DNA from 3 places in the Streptomyces sp. NPDC057253 genome. Region 2 is predicted to be linked to each of the others. Evidence: riboswitches for the same ligand, from Rfam matches in the RefSeq annotation. Region 2 holds a riboswitch; each other region holds the start of a gene.

Region 1 (3,666 bases), on a different contig from region 2:
GCCGGTGCTGGAGGCCGACTATCCCGTCAAGCGCGAACTCCGTCTCGGTGGAAGGGGGTTGCTGCTCCAGCCTTCCCTGTTCTGCCTGCGCAGACCGGTCACGGTGGCCGCCCCCGAGCTGCCGCCGGTCCTCGTCTACCCCATCCAGCCCGCCCTCGGCTGGGTCCGGCCACCCGGCCGCCCCGTGTCCGGCGCCGGCCTCGCCGCGCTCATCGGCCGGACCCGCGCGGCGATCCTCGAGGACGCCGAGACCGGCCGTACGACCGGTGAGCTCGCCCGGCGGCTCGGGATCTCCGGGGCGGCCGCGAGCCAGCACACGGCGGTGCTGCGCCGGGCCGGGCTGCTGCTGAGCGTGCGCCGCGGCAGACATGTCGTGCACACCGTCACCCCGGCGGGGCGGGCGCTGCTCGAAGGGACGGGCTCCGCTTGAAACGTTTGAAAGGGTTGGGTTCCGTTCAAGCCGAGAACTGGGTCGGCGCCGGCTCCTACCGCGACAGCAGCAACTCCTGCAACGGGCGCCCGATCTGGTCCCTCAGGAACTGCTGATGCCCCACCGCTGCTCCACCTTGGCCAGCCGCCAGTAGGCGATCGCCGCCGCCCACACCACCACGAACAGGCCGACGATGACGTAACCGACGTTGTCGAGGTCGATCTCGGCGATCCAGGTGGTGAGGGCGTCGGTGAGGGCGAACTTGTCGTGCAGGACGCCGACGAGCTCGATCGTGCCGATGAAGAAGGCGACCGCGATGGACAGTCCGGTGATGGCGAGGTTGTAGAACACCTTGCGCACCGGGTTGGAGAAGGCCCACTGGTAGGCGAAGTTCATGAAGGTGCCGTCGAGGGTGTCGAACAGGCTCATGCCGGCGGCGAAGAGGAGGGGCAGGCACAGGATCGCGTACCAGGGCAGTCCGGCGGCCGCGCCCGACCCGGCCATCACCATCAGCGTGACCTCGGTGGCCGTGTCGAAGCCGAGCCCGAACAGGAAGCCCAGCGGGAACATCTGCCCGGGGCGGGTGACGGACTTGGTGAGGCGTCCGAGGATCCGGTTCATGAAGCCCCGGGAATCCAGGTGCTGCTCCAGCTCCTTCTCGTCGTAGGACCCCGCCCGCATCGCCCGGAAGACCTTCAGGATGCCGATCAGGGCGACCAGGTTGAGGGCGGCGATGAGGTAGAGGAAGGTGCCGGAGATGGTCGTACCGAGGAATCCGAGCACCTGGTGGGTGCTGGAGCCCTCGTTCATGACCTTGCCGGCGAGCTGGGTGCCGCCGGCGATGAGCGCGGCGAGCAGGACGACGACGCTGGAGTGTCCGAGGGCGAACCAGAACCCCACCGACACCGGCCGCTTGCCGTCGGCCATCAGCTTGCGGGTGGTGTTGTCGATCGCGGCGATGTGGTCGGCGTCGAAGGCGTGCCGCATGCCGAGGGTGTAGGCGGTGATGCCGAGTCCGACGCCGAAGGCCTTGGTGCCGACCTCGTAGTGGGCGGGGACGACGAGCAGGAAGAGGATGCCGAAGGCGACGACGTGCAGGGCGGCGATCGTCGCCAGCAGTCCGACGGTCTTGACGGTGTCCTCACGCCGCCAGCGGAAACCAGTTGGGGCGCCGACATCGGCACCGGCCCCCGTGGCAGGGTTCGTGGCCCTGGACAGGGCAGGCTCGGTCATACGGTCAGCTCCAACACCTCGTGGATCAGTTCCTGACGTGCCGTGGCCGGTCTCCTGGCTTACGGGTCCTGCGTGTCAGCGCCTGCCTTCCCAGTCGTACGACCAGTGGCTTCGACGGCACGGACACTTCCCGATCACAGTGGCGAGGGCCGCGCCGGTCTGGACCTTGAGGGGTCGTCACCGGCTTCCCGAGCACCACGGCCCGCTCACCGTAGGGGGTGCCGGCCTCCCCTGCATAGCTGCGCACCTGCGCAGGTATGGAAGATCACATACGGTCGCCTGCGAGGATGAGCCCATGCACCTCGTCCCGGCCGACCGAGCCGATCGCCGCACCATCGACGGACACCGGGTGTGCGACGCCATAGCCGCGATCGGCGACCCGGGGGACGTGCGCACCTGGTCCGACCGCTTCGCCCTCCTCGCCGACCCCAACCGCCTCTCCCTCCTCCTCGCCCTGCACCGCACCGGCCCGCTCGCGGTCTCCGACCTCGCGATCGCGACGGGCATGAACGACCCGGCCGTGTCCCAGGCGCTACGGCTGCTGCGCGCGGCCGGGGTCGTGGCGGGAGAGAAGGAGGGGCGTGTGGTGCGGTACCGGGTGGTGGACGAGGCGGTACGGGGGCTGCTGAAGCAGGTGTCCTAGCCCTGTCCTGGTCCTGGTAGGGCTGAAGAGCCCCGCTCACGGGGTGATGGCGGTGGCGATTGCGGCGGTGCGTGCCGACGCGGCGTCCGGGTGGGCGAGCGGACCGGCCCACGTGGACCGCGCCCCGGCAGCCGGGGCGGCTTTCGCCTCACTCCTCCGGCCCCCACCGGTCCGGTCCCACCCCGCGCCAGTCGATCCAGGTCGACTCCGCCACCTCCGCCGCGTCGATCTCCAGGCCCGCTCGGCGGAGGAACTCGGCCACGTCGGTCAGGTTGTGGGCGAGGCCCAGGATCTCGCCGTCCACGCGTACGCGGCGGCCGCCCGTGGGGGAGGGCGGGTGGACGATCACTCGGATCGGGCCGGACATGTCTTCAGGATCGTCCGCGGTGTACGGTCCCGCACTTCGGTCCGTCATCGGTCGAGCCGGCCGGTCTGGTCCTCGGAGCCGGCCGACCGGCCGAGGTCACGGAGTGCCCACCACTCGGCCGGGCGGGGCCGCCGCCGCTCCCAGTGGGGATGGAAGTACGTCTCGGTCGACAGCCGGTGCAGGCGTCGGCGCAGCTCGGTGCGGTCGGGGTGGTCGGCGAGCCGCCGGTACGTGGCGCTCCACTCCCGCTGTGCCCGGGCGAGGTCGTCGGGGAACGATCGCATGCCCGAATTCAATCATGTGTTCGATTTTTTGGGCCAGGAGGTGAGGGGCAGCGGGCCGCGGTCGACGACGGTGCGGATGCAGAAGGTGCTGCGGGCGTCGCGGACGGGACCGATGGCCAGGATCTGGTCGGTGAGCACCTTTTCGAAGGTGCGCAGGTCGGGCACGGCGAGTTCGACGAAGAAGTCGGCGTCGCCGGAGACCACATGGCAGGCGACCACGTGGTCGATCGACTTCAGCGCCTCCTCGACCACCTGGGCCGTGGTGCGCGAGTGCTCGACCTTGAGGGACAGGAACACCGTCAGTCCGAGACCCAGGCGCTCACGGTCCAGGTCGGCCCGGTAGCCGGCCAGCACCCCGTCCTCCTCCAGCGCCTTGGTGCGGCGCAGACAGGACGAGGGGGACAGGCGTACGGCCTCGGCGAGGTCGACGTTGGGGGTGCGGCCGTGACGCTGGAGGTGGTCCAGGATCGCCCGGTCGATACGGTCGTACAGGGGGCGTGGCATGAAATGCAGCATATCGGTGCCATCGAAGAACGATCGTGCGCCAAAGGGCCGTACGGGCACTCGCTGCGCCATCGGATGCCGGGGTCGGCGGCGCATCGTAGCCCCATGCACCCCTTTCCCCTGGAACCCGACCGCGCCGACATGGCCGAGATGGGCCGTCTCGTCCTGGACCGTGTTGTCGACCGCACCGAGAACCTCGCCGCCC
Region 2 (3,666 bases):
AAGGTTCTTGGCTTCGGTGGTCATTACTGGCAGGCCTCGCAGGACTCGGGGTTCTCAAGGGAGCAGGCGATCGCTTCTTCCGACGTCACCTGCTGGACGGGGACAGTGGCCTGAGCCGCGCGGGCGATCCTCGTCGCCGGGCGCGAGCGCAGGTAGTACGTCGTCTTGAGCCCGGACTTCCAGGCGTACGCGTACATCGAGGAGAGCTTGCCGATGGTCGGCGTCTCCAGGAACAGGTTCAGGGACTGCGACTGGTCGAGGAACGGGGTCCGCGCCGCCGCCATGTCGATCAGCGCGCGCTGCGGGATCTCCCATGCCGTGCGGTACAACGCCCGTACGTCCGCGGGGATCCACGCGAAGTCCTGCACCGAGCCGTTCGCGTCGCGCAGCGCCTCACGGGTGCGGGCGTCCCAGACGCCGAGCTCCTTGAGCTCCCGCACCAGGTACGAGTTGACCTGGAGGAACTCCCCGGACAGCGTCTCGCGCTTGAACAGGTTGGAGACCTGCGGCTCGATGCACTCGTACACCCCGGCGATCGAGGCAATGGTCGCGGTGGGCGCGATGGCGAGCAGCAGGGAGTTGCGCAGACCGGTGGTGGCGATGCGCTCACGCAGTGCGGCCCAGCGCTCGGGCCAGTTCGACGTGACGTCGTAGTGGTCGGGGTGCAGCACGCCCCGCGCGGTACGGGTCTTCTCCCATGCCGGAAGCGGACCGTTGCGCTCGGCGAGGTCGGCGGAGGCCTCGTAGGCGGCGAGCATGATGCGCTCGGCGATCCGCGTGGAGAGGGCCTTGGCCTCCGGCGAGTCGAAGGGCAGCCGCAGCTTGAAGAAGACGTCCTGGAGGCCCATCGCGCCAAGGCCCACCGGCCGCCACTTGGCGTTGGACCGCCCGGCCTGCTCGGTCGGGTAGAAGTTGATGTCGACGACCCGGTCCAGGAAGGTGACGGCGGTGCGGACGGTGGCGTCCAGCCGCTCCCAGTCGAGGTCGCCCGCCGCCGGGTCGACGAACGCGCCGAGGTTCACCGAGCCCAGGTTGCAGACCGCCGTCTCCCCGTCGTCGGTGACCTCCAGGATCTCCGTGCAGAGGTTGGAGGAGTGGACCGTGTGCCCGGGCAGGGCCGTCTGGTTGGCGGTGCGGTTGGCGGCGTCCTTGAAGGTCATCCAGCCGTTGCCGGTCTGCGCGAGGGTGCGCATCATGCGGCCGTACAGGTCCCGGGCGGGGATGGTCTTGCGGGCGAGGCCCCGCTCCTCGGCCTTCCGGTAGGCCGCGTCGAACCCCTCGCCCCACAGGTCGACCAGTTCGGGCACATCGGCGGGCGAGAAGAGGGACCACTCGGCGTCCGCGTTCACCCGCCGCATGAACTCGTCCGGGATCCAGTGCGCGAGGTTCAGGTTGTGCGTACGGCGGGCGTCCTCACCGGTGTTGTCCCTGAGCTCCAGGAACTCCTCGATGTCGGAGTGCCAGGTCTCCAGGTAGACCGCGGCGGCACCTTTGCGCCGGCCGCCCTGGTTCACGGCGGCCACGCTCGCGTCCAGCGTCTTCAGGAACGGGACGATGCCGTTGGAGTGCCCGTTGGTGCCGCGGATCAGCGAACCGCGGCTGCGGACGCGGGAGTACGCGATGCCGATGCCGCCCGCGTGCTTGGAGAGCCGGGCCACCTGGTGGTAGCGGTCGTAGATGGAGTCCAGCTCGTCCATCGGGGAGTCGAGGAGGTAGCAGGACGACATCTGGGGGTGCCGGGTGCCGGAGTTGAAGAGGGTGGGGGAGGAGGGGAGGTAGTCGAGTCGGCTCATGAGCCCGTAGAGCGCGGCGACCTCGTCGAGAGCCCGCCTGGTGTCGTCCTCGGCGAGACCGGCGGCGACCCGGAGCATGAAGTGCTGGGGCGTCTCGATGACCTTGCGGGTGATCGGGTGCCGGAGCAGGTAGCGGCTGTGCAGGGTGCGCAGGCCGAAGTAGCCGAAGCGGTCGTCCCCCTGAGGGTCGATGAGCGAGTCCAGGCGGTCGGCGTGGATGCGTACGAACTCGGCCGTACGGTCGGCGATCAGACCCTCGCGGTGCCCGACCGCGACGGATCGGGTGAACGAGGTGACGCCCTGCGAGGCGGCCTCGGCGGCGATGGAGATCGTCAGCAGCCGGGCGGCCAGCCTGCTGTAGGCGGGGTCCTCGGAGATGAGCCCGGCCGCGGCCTCGGTGGCCAGCTCCCGCAACTCCGACTCGTCGGCCCGGGCGGACCGGCCGCGGAGCGCGGCGGCGGCGACCCGGCCGGGGTCCGCGTCGGGAAGGTCGGCGGTCAGCTCGGTCAGGGTCCGCAGCAGCGCGGCACCGGGGCCGTCGTTCTCCTGCTCGGTCCGCTCGATCGCTGCTGAAGCCGGGTCGGCTGGCGCGATGGTCACGTGGGGCTCTCCCTCGCTGGCACGGGGGCCTTGCGGAGGGCAGGGGGCAGCACACGAGCGCGCACGGCGTCGCGTCCACCGGCCCATTCCACGAGGCCCGGACGTCATGACACCCGGGCCACGGTGGCCGGATGTGCTGTCGGCAGGTCCTCGGACTTACCCTCATATGCGCTTGTGCGCGCATGAGTACACCGTTGCGGGACAGTTCCGGATTCGCACCGGATTCCCCTGCGGCGACAGCGAGCATGAGCATACATCTTGTGCCGGGTGGTGGAAGCAGGCCCATATGTTGTGTCGCGGCGACTTCAGAGCGTCAACTGGTAGGTGAGGAGGGTGAAGTCGTCGCCGGGGACCGGCCGCCAGTCGCGCTCGGGGGCTCGGGTGAAGCCGAAGCGCTCGTAGAGGCGGTGGGCGGTGTGCATGGTGGGCTGGGTGCACAGGACCAGGCCGGTGAGGCTGCCTGCGGCGCTCGCGCGGTCGATGCAGGCCTGGACGAGGGCTTGTCCCACGCCTTGGCCGCGGGCCTCGTGGGACACAGCGAGCATGCGGATCTCGGCCTCTCCGGGGCGGGCCAGCTCCGCCATGGGGCCGGGGGAGGGGACGTAGGTGACTCCGCCGAGGATGCGGTCGTCCGCCGTGGCCACCAGGACGTCGGCTTCCGCGGCCCGCTTGGCCACGTTCTTGAGTTCCTGGAAGTACCAGTCGGCGTCGTCGCCGAACGCGAGGAGGCCGTCGTTCAGGTAGGCCCTTGCCGTGATGTCGCCGAGGGTTTCGTAGTCGGTGGGTTCTGCGGGGCGGATCAGGATGGTCATGCGGGTGAGTGTGCACGAAAGCGGGCCACCGAGGAGGGTTGCTCTCGGTGGCCCGCTGCCGGGTGTGTGGGGTTGCTCGCGTCCACGCGGCGGAGCCGCACATCGAAACAGCCCCGCGCCCCTGAGGAGTCAGTGCGAGGTTCCTGCGGTAGCGGGCGGAAGCTCCACCTCCACCCCCGGGTCGCCCGCGTCCGCCGTGTAGTCCTCCGGGCTGGTCTCGTCGATGCCGTCGGGGGCCTTCGCCGCCTTCAGGACGAAGGTCAGGACCACCGTGACGACGACGTTGAGGACGAACGCCGTCAGGCCGATGTAGCCGATCTCGCCGATGCCCGGGATCTCCTTCGCCGAGCCGCCGAAGTGCTTCTGGGTCGGGGAGGCGACGCCGTACGCGGCGACCGTGCCGTAGATCATGCCGACCGCCCAGCCGGCGAGCAGCGCCCAGCGGTGGAACCAGCGGGTGA
Region 3 (3,666 bases), on a different contig from region 2:
AGACCATCATCGCGCCGAGGGCCTGGGCGAGGACGCTCCAGGAGTACGGCGAGCCGTTCTCGGAGGAGATCACGCGGGCGATCTCCTCGTGCCGTACCGCGATGGCGTCCTTGATCCGGGTGACGACCTCGATGCGCTCGTCGAGGGACATCCGCGGCCAGGGGCCCTCGTCGAAGGCGGTGCGGGCGGCGGCGACGGCCGCGTCCACGTCCGCGCGGGAGGCGTGCGGCACCCGTCCGATGACCTCCTGGGTGTGCGGGGAGATCACCTCGATGACGTCCTTGCCCAGGGGGTCGGTCAACTCCCCGCCGATGAACAGCTGTCCGTGTTCCACGAGCTCGGCCATGGCGAACGCCTCCCAGGGGCGGCTTGCTGACGATCCATCAGATAACCGGATACGGAACTGATACCAGTTCCACTCGGAGGAGTCCACGGCCCGCACGCCACGGCTGTTGGTGACCTCAGGCTACCGTCGAAACCCGTTCTAGTTATGATGGCCGGAACGCGGTGATTGGGGAGCTCATGGCGCAGGTGTACGACCATGGTGGCGGCGTCCGGTCCGTTCAGGTGCCCATCCCCGACAACCCCCTCGGCCACACGCTCGTGTACGTCGTCGAGACCGACCGGGGTCCGGTGCTGGTGGACACCGGGTGGGACGACCCGGCCTCCTGGGACACCCTCGCCGAGGGACTGACCGCGTGCGGGACCGGCGTCGGCGAGATCCACGGTGTGGTCATCACCCACCACCACCCCGATCACCACGGTCTGTCCGAACAGGTCCGGGAGGCCTCCGGCGCCTGGATCGCCATGCACGCGGCGGACTCCGCGATCGTGCGGCGCACCCGGGAGACCCGGGCCGAGCGCTGGTTCACCTATATGACGGCCAAGTTGGAGGCGGCGGGCGCCCCGGAGGAGCACGTGGCGCCTCTGCGCACCGCCCGCCGACGCCAACTCCCGGGCTTCTCGCCCGCGTTGCCCGACCGCGAGATCGTCCCCGGTGAGCTCCTGGACCTCCCCGGCCGCAGACTCCGCGCGATCTGGACCCCGGGACACACCCCCGGCCATGTCTGTCTGCACCTGGAGGAGGAGCACCCGGCTCACCTGCCGGGCCGCGGACGTCTGTTCTCCGGCGACCATCTGCTGCCCGAGATCACCCCGCACATCGGCCTGTACGAGGACCCCGACGACGCCACCGTGACCGACCCGCTGGGCGACTACCTCGACTCCCTGGAGCGGATCGGCCGCCTCGCGCCCGCCGAGGTCCTCCCCGCCCACCAGCACGTCTTCACCGACGCCGAGGCGCGCGTACGGGAGTTGCTCGCCCACCACGAGGAACGCCTCACCGACCTGCGCTCCCTCCTCGCCGAGCCCCTCACCCCCTGGCAGCTCGCCGAGCGCATGGAGTGGAACCGGCCCTGGGACCAGATCCCCTACGGCTCACGGAACATCGCGGTCTCCGAGGCCGAGGCGCATCTGCGGCGGCTGGTGAAGCTGGGGCGGGCGGAGGCGGTGACGGGGAGCGATCCGGTGACGTACGTGGCGGTCTGAGCACACCGGCTCCGGCTCCGCACAGGCTGATCAACGGAGGCAGCTCCGCACAGGCGCCCCTCAGCCGCTTCCCTACGGGCGAGTACAGTAGCCGGGTCGTCATCACACCCGTACGGGGGAAAGCCGGTGCAATTCCGGCGCTGACCCGCAACCGTAACCCGCCCCCACAGGCGGTGAGCCGGACTGCCCCGCACGGCCAGTGACCGGCTCGCGCGCACCGGCAACCGGCCGATGCGCGGCACCGTCGAGGTATACGGAGCCGAGCCGCCCGGGGGGGTCCTCCCGTGCTGCCCGGTTCCCCGCAGGGAGAAGGGCATCCGCCGATCATGAACGTCCGCCGCAGCGCCGCGGTCCTGGCCGCCGCCGTCGTGATCGGGGGTACGGCCACGCCCGCCGTCGCCGCATCGCCGTCCCCGAAGCCGTCCCTGCCCTCGGGGCTCTACGGCAGCGGCGACCCCACGTACGACGGGGTCTGGCGGCAGTCCTACGCGCTGATCGCCCTGCACCGGGTCCACGAAAACCCTCCCGCCGCGGCCGTCGAGTGGCTGGCCGGACAGCAGTGTGCGAACGGGGCGTTCCCGGCGTTCCGCGCGAACCCGGCCAAGGCCTGCGACGCCAAGCTGATGGTCGACACCAACAGCACCGCGGCCGCCGCCCAGGCCCTCTCCGCGGTCGGCGGGCACGACAGCGCGGTCACCGAGGCGGTGGCCTGGCTGAAGTCCGTCCAGAACAAGGACGGCGGCTGGGGCTACGCGCCCGGCGGGGCCAGCGACGCCAACTCGACGTCCGTGGTGATCGGCGCGCTCCACACGCAGGACCTCTCCGTCCCGGAGGTCCGCGTCGGCACGAAGTCGCCTTACGACGCCCTGCTGAAGCTGTCCCTGCCGTGTGCGGACGGGGGCGCCTTCGCCTACCAGCCGGACAAGAAGGGCGAGCTCAGGGCCAACGCGGACGCGACGGCGGCGGCGGTCGTCGCCGCGTCGGGGAGGGACCTGCTGACGGCGAAGCCCGACATCCGGGGTGAGCTCACCTGCGCCGACGCGCCGGACCTCACCCGGACGCGGGCCGCGACCAACGGAGCCGCCTATCTCGCCGCGGCCGTCGCGAAGGACGGCTACCTGAAGTCCGCTCTCCCCGGCGCCGAGAATCAGCCCGACTACGGCAACACGGCGGACGCGGTCGTCGCACTCGCCGTGCAGGGCGGTACCGGGGCCGCGCGCAAGCCCCTGGAGTGGCTGAAGCGGAACTCCGCGAAGTGGGCCGAGCAGAACGGCCCGGCGGCCTGGGCCCAGCTGATCCTCGCCGCCGAGGCGACCGGCACCGACCCGCGCGACTTCGGCGGCACGGACCTGGTGGAGCGGCTGACCGCGACCGGACCGACGCCGGTCAGCGCGTCCCAGGACGACTCCGGTACGTCCGTGTGGTGGATGGTCGGCGCGGGCCTCGCCGCCGGTGCGGGCATCGGCTTCCTCCTCAGCGCCCGCAACAAGAGGAAGCAGCCGTGATCCGCCGGGCGGCCCTCCTCGGCGTCCTCGCCGGGCTGCTCCTCGCCGTCGCGGGCCCGGCCCACGCCACCGGCTACCGCTACTGGTCCTTCTGGGACCGCACCGGCACGACCTGGACGTACGCCACGCAGGGCCCCTCGACCGCGGTCCCCTCGGACGGCGACGTCCAGGGCTTCCGCTTCGCGGTGAGCGAGGACTCGGCGGACGCGAGCAGGCCCCGCGGGTCGGCGTCGTTCACGGCGATCTGCGCGCGCACGCCGGCCCAGGAGGGCCGAAAGCGCGTGGCCCTGGTCATCGACTTCGGTACGGCCGCGGACGCGCCCTCCGGTGAGCAGCCCCCGGCGCAGCGCGGCGCGTGCGCGGTGGTGCCCCGCGACGCGACGACCGCGGAGGCCCTGGCGACGGTCGCGAAGCCGCTCCGCTACAACACGAACGCCCTGCTCTGCGCGATCTCGGGGTACCCCCGGACGGGTTGCGGTGAGGCGGTGACAGGGTCGAAGAAGGCGGCACCCGCCGAGAAGAAGCACGACGACGGCCCGTCGCTGGGCCTGTGGGCGGGAGCGGCGGCCGTAGTGGCACTGGCCGCCGCAGCGACCTGGCAGGCGAGGCGCCG

The links. A riboswitch is a leader RNA that binds a small molecule or an ion and turns the genes downstream of it on or off. The one in region 2 is predicted to bind cobalamin.
Region 1: linked by a shared signal. The riboswitch ahead of ACFULQ_RS38105 (HoxN/HupN/NixA family nickel/cobalt transporter) and the one ahead of ACFULQ_RS34215 (ribonucleoside-diphosphate reductase subunit alpha) in region 2 are both predicted to bind cobalamin.
Region 3: linked by a shared signal. The riboswitch ahead of ACFULQ_RS27275 (prenyltransferase/squalene oxidase repeat-containing protein) and the one ahead of ACFULQ_RS34215 (ribonucleoside-diphosphate reductase subunit alpha) in region 2 are both predicted to bind cobalamin.

The regions. Positions count from the first base shown of each region.
Region 1 covers NZ_JBHUXV010000107.1:16,350-20,015, reverse strand. Annotated here, with positions in the region: gene ACFULQ_RS38110 (ArsR/SmtB family transcription factor) at 1-430, shown strand, start outside; gene ACFULQ_RS38105 (HoxN/HupN/NixA family nickel/cobalt transporter) at 533-1,663, opposite strand; cobalamin riboswitch at 1,690-1,878, opposite strand; gene ACFULQ_RS38100 (metalloregulator ArsR/SmtB family transcription factor) at 1,959-2,306, shown strand; gene ACFULQ_RS38095 (hypothetical protein) at 2,455-2,673, opposite strand; gene ACFULQ_RS38090 (hypothetical protein) at 2,718-2,957, opposite strand; gene ACFULQ_RS38085 (Lrp/AsnC family transcriptional regulator) at 2,970-3,461, opposite strand; gene ACFULQ_RS38080 (pyridoxal phosphate-dependent decarboxylase family protein) at 3,567-3,666, shown strand, end outside.
Region 2 covers NZ_JBHUXV010000084.1:29,321-32,986, forward strand. Annotated here, with positions in the region: gene ACFULQ_RS34210 (ribonucleotide-diphosphate reductase subunit beta) at 1-24, opposite strand, end outside; gene ACFULQ_RS34215 (ribonucleoside-diphosphate reductase subunit alpha) at 24-2,393, opposite strand; cobalamin riboswitch at 2,517-2,653, opposite strand; gene ACFULQ_RS34220 (GNAT family N-acetyltransferase) at 2,699-3,205, opposite strand; gene mctP (monocarboxylate uptake permease MctP) at 3,335-3,666, opposite strand, start outside.
Region 3 covers NZ_JBHUXV010000055.1:14,777-18,442, reverse strand. Annotated here, with positions in the region: gene ACFULQ_RS27285 (aldehyde dehydrogenase) at 1-346, opposite strand, end outside; gene ACFULQ_RS27280 (MBL fold metallo-hydrolase) at 523-1,548, shown strand; cobalamin riboswitch at 1,625-1,754, shown strand; gene ACFULQ_RS27275 (prenyltransferase/squalene oxidase repeat-containing protein) at 1,875-3,053, shown strand; gene ACFULQ_RS27270 (SCO2322 family protein) at 3,050-3,666, shown strand, end outside.